2 regions of the Streptomyces sp. NBC_01433 genome follow, and region 2 is predicted to be linked to the other one. Evidence: riboswitches for the same ligand, from Rfam matches in the RefSeq annotation. Region 2 holds a riboswitch; the other holds the start of a gene.
The links. A riboswitch is a leader RNA that binds a small molecule or an ion and turns the genes downstream of it on or off. The one in region 2 is predicted to bind cyclic di-AMP.

Region 1 (6,982 bases), on a different contig from region 2:
ACGACCCTGGGCCTGCGCGAGTTCGAGGCCGCCCGGCTGCGGATCGCGCAGATCAACGGGTGCGCGTTCTGCCTGGACTGGCGCACCGAACGGGACGGGGAGACGGTCGAGGACACGTTCGCCGACGCGGTGACCCAGTGGCGTACCGCCGATGTCTTCGATGTGCGGACCCGGCTGGCCGCGGAGTACGCCGAGCGGTACTCCCTGGATCACCACGGCCTCGACGAGGAGTTCTGGACCCGGATGAGCGCGGCCTACAGTCAGCTGGAGATCGTGGAGCTGAGCATGAGCATCGGCTCCTGGCTGGCGTTCGGCCGGCTCAACCATGTACTGGGCCTCGACACGGTGTGCGCGCTGCCCAGCCATGCGGTCACAGATCAGTCGCGATGATCTCTTCGATGTTCCGTTCGGCGAGCGCCGTGATGGTGACGAACGGGTTGACGCTGGTGTTGCCGGGGATCAGCGAGCCGTCGATGACGTAGAGCCCCGCGTAGCCGCGCAGGCGGCCGTAGTTGTCGGTGGCCTTGTCCAGCACCGCGCCGCCGAGCGGGTGGTACGTGAGGTGATCGCCCCAGATCTTGTAGACGCCGAACAGATCGGTCCGGTAGATCGTCCCCTCCTTTTTGTTGATCTTGTCGAAGATGGTCCTGGCGGCATCGATGGACGGCTGCTTCCAGGCGGTCTGCCAGCTCAGATCGACCCTGCCCGTCGCGGCGTTCCAGGCGAACTCGGCGCGGTGGGGGTTCTTGGTGATCGACAGATAGAACGAGGCGTACGTCTCGATGCCGGTGGGCAGCGGTGCGACCTCGGCGAACGCTCCCCCGGCGGCCCAGTTGTCGATGCCGCCGGTGGGAATGGCCGACTGGACCTTGCCCGTCGAGTCCCACATGTGGTTGGCGCGGCCGCACATGACGTTGCCGTTGTCGCCCCAGCCCTTGCCGATCTCGCCGTTCAGCCGGGGCAGCGCTCCGGTGGCCTTCAGCGCGACCAGCAGTTTGCTGGTGCCGACGCTGCCCGCGGCGAAGAACACCTTGTCCGCGGTCACGGACTTGGTCTCGGCGGTGTTGCCCGAGGTGTCGATCCGGTCGATGAGGACGGTGTAACCGCCGGTGGCCGCGGGGGCGACCGAGGTGACCTTGTGCAGCGGGGAGATGGTGACCCTGCCGGTGGCCCTGACCCGGTCGAGGTAGGTCTTCTGCAGCGACTTCTTGCCGTAGTTGTTCCCGTAGAGGATCTCGCCGTCCAGCGCCGACTTGGGGACGGTTCCGGCCACCTCCTGCTTCATGTAGTCCCAGTCGTACACGGCGGGCACGAAGACGAACGGAAAACCGGACCGCTCCGCGTGCTTGCGGCCGACCCGGGCGTATCGGTAGCAGTCGGCGGTGTCGAACCAGGCCGGGTCGATGGTGCCGACCCCGAGCCCGGCGTTGGCGCGCGGGTAGTACGTGCCGTACATCTCGTCGGCGTTCACCGAAGGGAGGATGGCGCCGAAGTTCTCCCGCCTGGGCGTGACCGCCATACCGCCGTTGACCAGCGAACCGCCACCGACACCGCGGCCCTGGTAGACCGTGATGCCGGCGAACTCCTCGGCGTCCAGGATCCCGGTGTATCGCGGGACGTTCCTGTCGATCGGGAAGCCGAGGAAGTTGCTGAGCGGCTGCTTCGTCTTGGTGCGCAGCCAGTAGGAACGGTAGTCCGGGCTCGTCGTGTTGGCGAAGATCCTGCCGTCCGGGCCCGGGGTGTCCCAGGCCATCCCCATCTCGATCATGTGCACATCGACGCCCGCTTCGGCGAGGCGCAGGGCGGCGACGGAACCGCCGTACCCGGTGCCGATCACCAGGACCGGCACATGGACGCCGGGGTCGATCGGAGCGGGCACGGCCGCGGTCGCCGCCCGCGCCGCGGCCGGGTGTCCAGTAAGGGCCACGGCTCCGAGAAGAGAACCTGTTCCTGTGATGAATCTTCGGCGCGAGACCCTCTTGGATCCCGCATTCTGCATGGTAGCGTCACTCATGTGACTTCCCTCACTCTCGACAGAGTGCAACAGGTTCTACTGTCGATCGCGTGGTAAGTCACTACATACCTGTAGGTAACTTGCACCGGATGCCCGGCATGATCCGCAATCGCCGATGGGCGGTGAAGGGGCCTGAAGCCCCTTCACCGCCCATCGGTTCTTCTCGCTACCGGCACTGCCAGGTATCAGTAGGCCCCGAACACGTTGTCGATCGAGCCGTACTTGTCGGCGGCGTAGTTGCACGCGGCGGTGATGTTGGCGACCGGGTCGAGGCTGTCCATCGACGTACCGGGCACGTGGTACGCCTGGAAGGTCGGGTCGATGACCTGGAGGAGTCCCTTGGACGGGATTCCGGCGGCGGCGTTCGAGTCCCAGTTGTTGACGACCTGCGGGTTGCCCGACGACTCGCGCATGATGTTGCGGTGGATGCCGTCGTAGCTGCCGGGGATGCCGTGCTGGGCCATGACGGCCAGCGACTCCTTGATCCAGCCGTCGAGATCGTCCGTGTACGTCGCGGGCTGCTCGGCGGGGACGGTGGTGGTGTCGGCGTCGGTCGTGACGTCGGCGACGCCGTTCGCGGTGCCGGTGGCGTCGTTCGCCTCGGTCGTGGCGGCGGTGCCGGTGGCACCCTTCGCGGCCTGCGGCGCGGCGGTCCGCTCGGAGCGGTCGGCACGGTCGCCACCCGCACCCCGGTCCGACGACACGTCAGAGGACTTGGACCCGGCTTGGGACGTGGCGCCGACCGACAGCTTCAGACCGGGGTGAATCAGGTCGGGGTTGCCACCGACGGCGTCCCGGTTGTCCTCGTACAGCTTCTGCCAGCCGCCACCGAGGGAATAGGCACGGGCGATCTTGGAAAGGGAATCACCCGCGATCACGGAATGAGTCGTGACCGTGCCCTTACCGACGGCAATTTCCTTGGCGGATACGGCAGTAGGAGCCTTTTCGGCGGCGGCGGATTGCGCGGGCGCCGCCGAGGCGACGGTCGCACCGGCCAGCGGAAGTACGAGTGCGGCTCCGCCCGCGCCCACGGCGATGATGCCGCGGGTCAGCGAAGTGGCCTTGAAACGACGGTGCTTACCCATTGAGGGCATGGTGAATTCCTCTCCGTCGCCTACGAGGTGAGCTGTCGGGTTCAGGCTGGAGTTGCCTGGTCGCACGCGAATGCGACTTCACCCCGAGCCGAGCCGGATACCGGATCGGCGGCTTACCTGGGTCCCCCGCTCCTGCCGTACGTAAGTAGGTCCGATTGCCGGACGGCGGCAGGATTAGGCGTTCCATCCGGATTGACGGTGACCGTAGGCGAGAAAGGCCGAGCAGAACAAGCCCCGAATTCTTGATCGCAATTCTTCCGCAAGATCAATTCATGGAAATGCCCGTCAGCAATCCCACAGCGCGAAGTCAAATTTCCCGGCACAGAAGGGAACCGGGCGACGCGTCACGCCGTCAGGGGTCCGGAACGTGACTCTCGCCACTGAGTCCGAAAAGGTCGTTTTGCTCCACGCCTCGAAGATCACATATCGCCCGGACGGCCCTCCCGAGCGAAAAGCCCAATTCTGGAAAATCGCCCATATTGCCGAATTCGGGCATCTTGGGGCGGGCTGATGGGCTTCACACGACCCCGGCCCGAGGTCCGGCCGGGGCAGGGCTTAACGTGTGCGGTGGAGACTGGTAAGCCAAGCCTTACTTCCGCGGCTTGCCACCCCCTGCCCGCGTCGCCCGCCCTAAGGAACAACACGCCATGACACGCCCCGTCCGCGTCGCCATCGTCGGAGCCGGTCCCGCCGGGATCTACGCAGCGGACGCGCTGCTCAAATCCGAAGCCGCACAGGACCCGGGCGTATCGATCGACCTGTTCGAGCGCATGCCCGCCCCCTTCGGCCTGATCCGCTACGGCGTGGCCCCGGACCACCCGCGGATCAAGGGCATCGTCAAGGCGCTCCACCAGGTACTGGACAAGCCTCAGCTGCGGCTGTTCGGCAACGTCGACTACCCCCATGACATCGGGCTGGACGAGCTGCGGTCCTTCTACGACGCCGTGATCTTCTCCACCGGCGCCGACGCCGACCGCGCGCTCGGCCTCCCCGGGATCGAGCTGGACGGCTCCTACGGAGCGGCCGACTTCGTCTCCTGGTACGACGGGCACCCCGAGGTACCCCGCGGCTGGCCGCTGACGGCGGAGAAGGTCGCCGTACTGGGCGTCGGGAACGTCGCCCTGGACGTGGCGCGCATACTCGCCAAGAAGGCCGACGAGCTGCTGCCGACGGAGATCCCGGCCAACGTGTACGAGGGCCTCAAGGCCAACAAGGCACTCGAAGTGCATGTCTTCGGCCGCCGCGGTCCGGCCCAGGCGAAGTTCAGCCCGATGGAACTGCGGGAGCTGGACCACTCGCCCAACATCGAGGTCATCGTCAATCCCGAGGACATCGACTACGACGCGGGGTCCATCGAGACCCGGCGGGGCAACAAGCAGGCCAACATGGTCGCCTCCACGCTGGAGAACTGGGCGATCCGCGACGTCGGCGACCGGCCGCACAAGCTCTTCCTGCACTTCTTCGAGTCGCCGGTCGAGGTCCTGGGCGAGGACGGCCGCGTGGCGGGTCTGCGGACCGAGCGGACCGAGCTGGACGGCACGGGCAATGTCCGGGGCACCGGCGAGTTCACCGACTGGGACGTGCAGAGCGTCTACCGCGCGGTCGGCTACTACTCGCAGGAGCTCGCGAAGCTCCCCTTCGACGTGTCCTCCGGCACCGTCCCGCACGCCGCCGGACGCGTCATCGCCGGTGAGGAGCCGATGACGTCCGTGTACGTCACCGGCTGGATCAAGCGTGGTCCGATCGGCCTGATCGGGCACACCAAGGGTGACGCCAACGAGACGGTCGCCTGCCTGCTGGAGGACCGCGCCGAGGGCCGGCTGCCCGCCCCGGCGCAGCCGGATCCGGACGCCGTCGTCGCCTTCCTCGACGAGCGCGGTGTCCGCTACACCACCCGTGAGGGCTGGCACCGCCTGGACGCGCACGAGCAGGCGCTGGGTGCGGCCGAGGGCCGCGAGCGGATCAAGGTCGTGGACCGCTCCGCGATGCTGGACGCGTCCGGCGCTTCCGATACGTCGGGTACGTCGGATGCTTCCGGTACTTCCGGTACTTCCGGTACGGCGGACGCTCCCGCCGTTTCCTGACCGGTCGGCTCCGCACCCCTGGACGGTGGCGGCTCAGTCCGCCGCCGTCCAGCGGGAGGCGAGCAGCAGCGCGATGTCGTCGGGCCGGTCGTCGGCCTGCCCGGCCTCCTCGATCACTCGGTCCGCGATGTCGCCGAGCGACGCCGAGCCGAGCGCGGCGATGCCGCTCCGCAGTCGCTCGATGCCCTCGTCGATGTCGGTCCCCGCGCGCTCGATGAGCCCGTCGGTGAACAGGGCCAGCATCGCCCCGGGGTCGAGCCGGAATTCGGTGACCGGGTAGACCGCCTCGCTGTCGATGCCGAGGACGACACCTCCGACGAGGTCCAGGACCTCCGTCGTGCCGTCGGGATGGCGCAGCACGGGCTGCGGATGCCCCGCCCGCACCGCCTGGACGACACCGGTGACGGGGTCGAGGACGACGTAGCAGCAACTGGCGAACTGGCCGGGGTCGAGATCGATGAGCAGCCTGTTGGTACCGCTCATCACCTCCTGCGGATCACGTGCGCCGAGGGCGAAGGCGCGTACGGCGCTGCGCAGTTGACCCATGGTCGCGGCGGCTGCCACACCGTGTCCCTGTACGTCGCCGATGACCAGGGCGAGACCGCGGCCGGTCTCGATGACGTCGTACCAGTCGCCGCCGACATCCATGCCCTGCGTGCCGGAGAGGTACCGGGCGGCCGTGCCGACGCCTTCGATCTCGGGCAGCCGGTGCGGCAGCAGGGCGTCCTGCAGGCCCCGGGCCAGCGCCGCCTCGCTGTCGTACCGCTGGGCCCGCTGGAGGGCCTGTGCGATGAGCCCCGCCAGGGCGGTGAGGACGGTGCGCTCCTCCGGGCTGAAGCCGCGCGGCCGGTCGAAGCCGAGGATGCAGGAGCCGACCAGCCGCCCGGAGGCGATCAGTGGCAGGAAGGCCCGCGCTCCGACGTCGGCGTCCATGGGGATGCCGGGATAGGCCTGCCCCAGGCGCTCCATGGACTCGAAGAAGATGGGGCGGCCGGAGGTGAGGGTCTCCACCCCGGGAATACGGGCGTCGAGACCGACCCCGTCGAATCGGTCGAGGAAGCCCTTGGGGAAGCCGGTCTCCCAGGCCAGATAGAGGTGGCGTTCGCTCAGCAGGTAGATCGCCAGCTGCCTGCCGCCGAAGGCGGGCAGCAGTTCCTCGGTGACGACGGCGGACACCTGGCGGGCGGTGACGGCCTCCGTCAGCGCGATGGCGAGGGCGACCGGCCGGTACAGGGCGGCGGAACGGTCGGCCGGGGAGCCGAGCCCGGTGCCCGGCACGACGACGGACCCGGGCGCGTAGGCCGGCTGTTCCGCGGCGCTGAGCACCACCGTCACCCCGTCGTGGCCGGGGTACATGGAGACGGAGAGCCATTCCTTCGGGGCGCGGCGGGCCAGGAAGTGGACGGCTTCGTCGGAGAGCAGCGCGGCCCGGTGGTGGTCCTCGTAGGCAGGGTGCCCGAACCACGGCAGGGTCTCCCACAGGACGCGTCCCACCAGCTCCGCCCGGGTGCGGCCGAGGAGGTCCTCGGCCAGGTGATTGGCATAGGTGATCCGGCCGAGCCGGTCGAGCGAGAAGATGCCGCGGGGCATCCGTTCGGCCGCCTCCGCGACGACCGGCCCGGCGCCGAGATCCACCACGAAGCCGGTCAGGTGGCTCGCCGCTCCGTCGCCGGTCGGGTGGACCCAGCGTCCCGAGAGTTCCAGCAGGTGCGAGCGGCCGTCGGGTCCCCGCAGCCGCATCCTGCGTACGACGGAGGCGTCCGGCTCGACGGCTTGGCGGGCGAGTGCCC
Region 2 (6,982 bases):
CGGGTCATCGACCACCTGGTCAACACGGCCCGTACGTTCATCTTCGACACCGGACTCGCTCCGGCGGCGGCGGGCGGAGCCCTCGGCGCGCTGAGACTGCTGGGCCGGGAACCGGAACGCGCGGACCGGGCCCGAGCGGTCGCCGCCGCCCTGTACGAACGGCTGACCGAAGCCGGACTGACCGCCGTCCGGCCCGACGCCGCGGTGGTCTCCGTGCGCGCGCCCTCCGCGGACGCGGCGGTGCGTTGGGCGGCCGACTGCCGCGCGGCCGGGCTGATGGTGGGATGTTTCCGTCCGCCGTCGGTGCCGGACGGCATCTCCCGTCTTCGGCTGACCGCGCGGGCCGACCTCACCCAGGAGCAGATCACGACCGCGGTGGACACGGTCGTACGCACCGCTCCCCGGGCGGAGGCTGTCCCGGTCAGCTGACCGGGCGGTCGTGCAGCCCTGTGACGAACGACGTCCAGGCTGTCGCGGAGAAGCGCAGCGCCGGCCGGCCCACGTCCTTGGAGTCCCGTACGGCCAGCTGCTCACCGTTGAGCGGCGCGGTCTCCACGCAGTTGTTCATTCCGGTACTGCGGCTGCTGCGGCGCCACCGTAACGCGGGCTGTGCAAGGCGGTCGGACATGATGCACCCCTCGGGCAGTCGGAAGGTCCAAGGGGGAGCCCGGCGGGTCCGGCCCGACAGCCCGGCAGGTCCTGCCCGATCTCCCCCTAGTCGCCGCGGTTGACCGCGGCGATGAGGTCCAACGAACGCTCCGGCGACAGCGCGTGAGCCTGCAAGGTGCGGAAGGCCGAGCTGTACGCCTCAAGGTCTTCTTTCCGCTCCAGATAGAGGCTACTCGTCAAATGGTCAAGAACGACCACATCCAGATCAGAAATGTTCGGAAAGGAGAAAATAACGAAAGGACCTGTGAGCCCGATGTAGCCGCCGACGTTGAACGGCAGTAACTGGAGTTGTACGTGCGGTAATTGGGCCACACGTGTCAGATGGGTCAGCTGGTCCTTCATCACCTCGGGCCCGCCCACCTCGCGCCGCAGTACCGCCTCGTCGAGCACGGCGGTGAAATGCAGTGGCGTTTTCGCCCACAGAACCCGCTGGCGGGTCAGCCGCACCTCCACCAGCGAATCCAGCTGCCCGGCCGGCAGCCCGTCCAGCGACGCCCGGGTCACGGCACGTGCGTACTCGGCGGTCTGGAGCAGTCCGGGCACCACCGACGTCTCCAGCGTCCGCGCGGTCCTCGCCTGGGACTCCAGGCTGATGAAGTCGCGGTACTGGGGCGGGATCAGGCCCCGGTACGCGTGCCACCACCCCGTACCGCCGCCACCCGCCGAACCGGCGAGCACTTCGAGGAGAGCGCGCAGCTGCGTGTCGCGTACGCCGTAGGCGTCCAGCAGCCGGGTCACATCGGCAGGACTCACCCCGCTCGCGCCGGTCTCGATACGGCTCACCTTCGACTGGTGCCAGCCGAGCAGGCGCGCCGCGTCCCGGCTGGTCAGCCCGGACGAATGGCGAAGACCGCGCAACTCCTCGCCCAGCTTGCGTCGGCGTACCACGGGGCCGTGCTGCATGCCGGCCTCCTTCCGCTCATACAGGGAGAGCCGGCCCGCACCGGGGTCCGGCCCGCAGAGAGGTCAGTGTGCCGCGCGTTCGAGCCCCGCCGGAGCAGAGTTCACCGCTTCGAGCGACAGATATATGCATATCTTGGTCGATCGTCGTTACAGAGGGCAGCATCAGTGGCAATCTGGCGCGAAGCACAATCCTGGCCGATCGCGGGTCGGCCGGGGCGGGAAGGGACGGCGTCGCCATGGCAGACCATCAGGAAGCAACCGTCACTCTGCCGAGCGATCCGGTATCGGTCTCCTCGGCCCGCAGGTACGTCGCCCGGACGCTGGCCGAGTGGGGCATGTCCGACGGCACCGAGCTCGCCGACACCATCCGGCTGATCGTCTCGGAGCTCGCCACCAACGCCGTGCAGCACACGTTCGGGCAGTCGCCCACCTTCACGGTGGACCTCCGGCTGGACCGGGAAGAAGAACTGCACCTGGGGGTGACGGACAGTCACCCCCGCTGGCCCCAACGGCTGCCTGCCGCCGTGCAGCAGGACAACGGACGCGGCATGGTGATCATCCGGGCCCTGGCCAAGGAGTTCGGAGGACGGCTCACCGTCACTCCCACCGCGGAGGGCGGCAAGACCGTCTGGATCGCCCTGCCCTGGACGCTCCCGGTCCAGGGCTGACCCCGGCCGGTCGCCGCCGTCCTAACGCGCCGCGGCACCGCGGCCGAAACCGCTGCGCATCAGTGCCATCAGGGTCGACGCCGCGGCGCTCGCCCGGTCGCCCCGGTGCGCGACGGAGATCGTCCGCCGGAAGGCCGCGGGCTCCAGCCGTCGCACCGACAGCGGGGTCGGGGACATGGCGGCGACCATCTCCGGCACCACGGCCACCCCGAGCCCCGCGCTCACCAACGCGCACACCAGGGCGTAGCCGGGCGACTCGCACACCACGGCAGGGCTGGCCCCGGCCTCCGCCAGAGCTCGCTCCACCCCGCGCCGGGGCGGATGCGTGGGTGCGCTGCTGATCAGCGGCCGGCCCGCCAGCTCCGCGACGGGCAGCCGGCCCGTGCCCTCGGACAGCATGTGGCCGACCGCGGTGATCAGGACCAGCTCCTCGACCAGCAGAGGCTCGATGGTGACGCCTGCGGGAGGCGGATCGGCGGCCGCCGGTTCGTACGTGTGGGTCAGGGCGAGATCGACCTCCCCGGCGGCCACCGCCGCGACCGTGCCGGGCGGCTCGTAGTCGGTCACCGCCAGCTCGACATCGGGGTGGGCGCGCCGGAACGCGCTCAGGACAGGCGGCAGCAGATGGATTCCGGCCGTGGTGAACGTGCCGACCCGCAGCCGCCCGCCGGAGAGCCCCGCGAGCTGGGCCAGCTCGTGCCGCGCCTGGTCAAGCTCGTCCAGGACCCGTCTGGCCCGGCCCGCCAGTAGCTCACCGGCGGACGTGAGCCGGGCGCCACGATGGTGGCGTACCAGGAGCGCCGCACCGGCCTCGCGCTCCAGCTTGGCCAGCTGCTGGGAGAGGGCGGGCGCGGTGTAGCCCAGGCGGGCCGCGGCCCGAGTGATCGATCCGGCCTCGGCGACCGCCACCAGCGCCGCGAGCCGTGTCGGGTCGTACATTAAGCGTTCCTTTTGGCAGACCCAGAAGATTGCAAGTACACGCTAAAGGCTACTTCGGGCCAGGGTGTACGCATGGACGCACAATTGCTCGCCTTCACGGGAGTCGCCGCAGGCATGGTCGCGCTGCCCGGCGCCGACTTCACCGTCGTCGTACGCAACGCGCTGGCCTCACGCCGTGCCGGGGTGGCCACCGCCCTGGGAGTCGCCGGGGGACTGCTGGTGCACACCGCGCTGGCCGTGGCGGGGCTGGCCGCGGTGCTGGTGACGATGCCCGTGCTCTTCCGCACCGTCCAGCTGCTCGGCGGGGCGTATGTGCTCTATCTCGGTCTGAGCGCCCTGTACGCGGTACGGCGACGGCCCGCGGCGACCGACGGGGTACCGGCACAGGCGCCGGGCCCCGCGCCGAAGGAGCTCGGCCGCTCACTGCGCCAGGGCTTCCTGACCAACGCGCTGAACCCCAAGGCGCCGGTGCTCTTCCTCAGCCTGCTGCCCCAGTTCGTCCCCGACGGGCAGCCGCCGTTGCCCAGGACCCTGCTGCTCGCCGCTGTCGTCGTGGTGCTGGCGCTCGTCTGGTTCCCGGCCGTGGCCCTGCTGGTGGACCGGTTGGGCCGGTGGCTGCGCCGGCCGCGTACCGCCCGTGCGATCGAGGGCGGCAGCGGCGCGGCGCTCACCGCACTGGGGCTCGCGCTGGTGACCGGACCACTGCTGCGCTGAAGCGGTTCCGGCCGGGGATCAGCGGACCCGTCCGTACCAGACGCTGTTCGACCAGATCTTCTCCAGGCGGACCAGCGACCCGGTCTTGGGGGAGTGCCAGATCTTCCCCTTACCCGCGTAGATGCCCACGTGGTACACGCTTCGGCCGGAGTGGAAGAAGACCAGATCGCCCTTCTTCCGCTTCGAGGAGGAGATGTGGCGGGTCTTGTTGTACTGCTGCTGGGCCGTGCGGGGGAGCTTCTTGCCCGCCTTCTTGAACGAGTAGAGAGTCAGCCCCGAGCAGTCGAACCGGCGGGGGCCGGATGCTCCGTACTTGTAGGGCGATCCCTTCTTCGAGGCGGCGATCTTGAGCGCCTTCGTCGAGTGAGTGGCGGCCTCGGCATCGGTCACCAGACCCGGCGCCAGCATGGTGCTGCCGACGGCGAGAGTGAGAACCGAGGCCGTACCGACCCGGGCAAGCAGAGACGGGACATGTACCTGCGCAGTCATGCGCAACCCTTCGTCAGCCGCCTGTGAAGGATGACCTGTCGGGTTCGGGCTGGCGAAGTTGCCCGGCCGCACTTGGCGGCTTCACCCCGAGGGGCGACCGGTTGCCCGGTCGACCCGTTGTGCTCGGGTCCTCCACTCCTGCCGATCCACTTCTGTCGACCAGTCATCCGGGCAGCGGCAGGACTCGGCGTCCGCCCGGACCGCCCCGCCGCGGTGGCGGGGGCTTGTCGTCCCAGGGATCTTGACTCACGAAGTGCCGGATTTCCGAGGCGAAACAGTGATTTGTGAGGCTCATCACGACTGATCCGTTCGGGTGGACGGGGCGGATTCGAGCCCTCGGCGGCGCTGCCCGACCAGTCTCGTACCAGCGACGGAAGGACATATTCCGAGTACCGTCCACGCGCTGAGCGCAAGTTGGGGTGTCCCTCGTGAGGGGGACTGGCTACGCCGAACGAGCGAGGAAAATTGATCAATTGACCGGGCGTGTCGGCGCGGCGCGGCAGGCCCCGGCTCCGACTCCCTCACGCCCCGACCTCGGCCCCGACTCCCCTCACGGACTCCTCTCACGCCCCGACCCCGACCCCGGCCTCAGCCGCGGGGAGCGGCAGGGGCCAGGGCCGGGGTCGGGGTGTGAGAGCTGGGACCGGGGTGTGAGGCAGGGGGCGGGTCAACCCGCCGGTGGCGGGGGTACCGTGACCCGGCCCGCGCGCCGTTCCCCGTCGAGCAGGCGCAGCGCCCGTGCCAGGGTGGTCGCGTGGATCTGCGCTTCGCCCCGCTCGTGCATCAGCGCCAGCGCGTCGCGCAGTGCCGCGGCCCGGGAGGCCAGTGCCTGGGCGGCGCGGAGGGCGCCGTAGGTGTCGCTGCCGCGGGCCGGGTTGATCCGTCCCAGCTGGTCGAGGACTTCCAGGTAGCGGTCGATGAACTCCCCTTCGGCGCGGGTCAGGGCGGGGAGCGGTGGGAATTCGGGTGGCAGCATCGTCGGTTCACCTCGCGGGGTGCGGCGGCCGGGGCGGGTTGCGGTTCTCCACGACGTGGTCGACCAGCCCGTACGCCTTCGCGGCCCGTGCGTCGAGGATGGTGTCGCGCTCGATGTCGGCGGTGATCTGCTCGGTGGACCGGCCCGTGTGACGGACCAGCATGGCCGCGAGCATCTCGCGTACCCGCATCAACTCGCGTGCTTCGATTTCGAGATCGGACGGCTGGCCCTGCACCGGTTCGTTCAGCATGGGCTGACGGATGACTACCCGGGCGCCGGGCAGGGCATGTCGGCGGCCCGGTGCCCCTGCCGCCAGCAGCACGGCCGCGCTGGAGTGGGCCTGGCCGAGGCAGAAGGTCTCCACGTCGCAGGCCAGGTACTGCATCGTGTCGTAGATCGCGGCCATGGCGCTGAACGATCCGCCGGGAGAGTTGATGTACAGCGAGACGGGCCGGTCCGGTTCGGCGTATTCCAGATACATGAACTGGGCGATCAGGTCGGTGGCCGCGGTGTCGTCCACCGGGGTGCCGAGGAAGATGATCCGCTCGGAGAGCAGCTTGGAGTACGGGTCGAGAGTCCGGGTCCCGGTCGCGGTGCGCTCGGTGAACTCGGGCAGGACATAACGGGCGGCAGGTCGGATCATCGCGGTGCCTCTCCTGGGATCTGCGCAGGCCTCGGTCCGCATGCGCGCTTCAGCTGCCGCATGCCTGTAAAAAATGTACAGGACGTACAGAATGTTCGGATGGAGTCCGATCCTGGTGATCGACTAAAAGTCCCAAGTCAGGGGAGTTTTTGGCTGTTTATCGAAGGTGGGTATCTCGCGATCTTCATTCTTTCCGGCGTCGGCGCCCTGCGTGGAGGCCGGGACGTTGGTGGCGGTCTTGATGCTCTGAGCGTCGATCACGCAGGCCGACGGTTCGGCGTCCCGGCCTTCCCTCTGCCGTAAGAACTGCCTGAGCAGGCCGTTGAGCTGGACGACCACGCCTTTCTTCGTCCACTTCGCGAACGTGCGGTCTTTCCAGTGCGCCGGGTCCCAGCCGTAGTGCCGCACCCCCTTCTCGCGCAGCCGCTGCACGGTGTACAGGGCGCCGTGCGGGCGGGACGCGCTGCCGGGCATGTGATGGACCACCGGATCCGCTCCGACATGGGTACGCATCGCGGAGGCGGGCCGCCCCACGATGGACCCGAACGACCGGCGAGGGGGCCGAAGTGCTCGGGGAACCGGGAGTACAGGTGGGAGATCTGGTCGGCGATCTCCCACCCGCGGCCCGACCCAGGACCCACGGGTGGCGGCCGCAACGCCCTGAGGACCGTACGGGTTCCTCGGAGCGCAATTGCCCCTGGGACGCGTCCCCTTCGAATGCCTGGTCGCCGCCGTCGTGTCCTGGGCCGACCCCGCCACCCTCGCCCCGCACGACTACGAACAGATCGCCCTGCAACTGACCGGTCACGCCCGCGCCGTCCACGTACGCCTCGACCGGCCCCAGGACGCACCGGCGACCGGACCGCCTGAACAGTCAGGCGTGGGCATCCGTATGAGTGCCCGTTTCCGGACCCTGTACCAGCGGGTCCGAGGCCGTCGGCCAGACAGCTCACGGACCGTCAAAGAGGAACGCCACCGTTG

Region 1: linked by a shared signal. The riboswitch ahead of OG413_RS30360 (LysM peptidoglycan-binding domain-containing protein) and the one ahead of OG413_RS26320 (C40 family peptidase) in region 2 are both predicted to bind cyclic di-AMP.

What each region holds. Positions count from the first base shown of each region.
Region 1 is NZ_JAPEPM010000002.1:630,457-637,438, forward strand. It holds gene OG413_RS30350 (carboxymuconolactone decarboxylase family protein) at 1-390, shown strand, start outside; gene OG413_RS30355 (GMC oxidoreductase) at 371-2,014, opposite strand; gene OG413_RS30360 (LysM peptidoglycan-binding domain-containing protein) at 2,200-3,108, opposite strand; cyclic di-AMP (ydaO/yuaA leader) riboswitch at 3,113-3,299, opposite strand; gene OG413_RS30365 (FAD-dependent oxidoreductase) at 3,756-5,192, shown strand; gene OG413_RS30370 (SpoIIE family protein phosphatase) at 5,226-6,982, opposite strand, start outside.
Region 2 is NZ_JAPEPM010000001.1:5,863,719-5,870,700, forward strand. It holds gene OG413_RS26290 (8-amino-7-oxononanoate synthase) at 1-429, shown strand, start outside; gene OG413_RS26295 (DUF397 domain-containing protein) at 422-628, opposite strand; gene OG413_RS26300 (helix-turn-helix transcriptional regulator) at 715-1,572, opposite strand; gene OG413_RS26305 (ATP-binding protein) at 1,809-2,240, shown strand; gene OG413_RS26310 (LysR family transcriptional regulator) at 2,262-3,179, opposite strand; gene OG413_RS26315 (LysE family translocator) at 3,252-3,893, shown strand; gene OG413_RS26320 (C40 family peptidase) at 3,912-4,382, opposite strand; cyclic di-AMP (ydaO/yuaA leader) riboswitch at 4,386-4,572, opposite strand; gene OG413_RS26325 (hypothetical protein) at 5,050-5,358, opposite strand; gene OG413_RS26330 (ATP-dependent Clp protease proteolytic subunit) at 5,366-6,001, opposite strand; partial or broken gene OG413_RS26335 (IS5/IS1182 family transposase) at 6,191-6,331, opposite strand.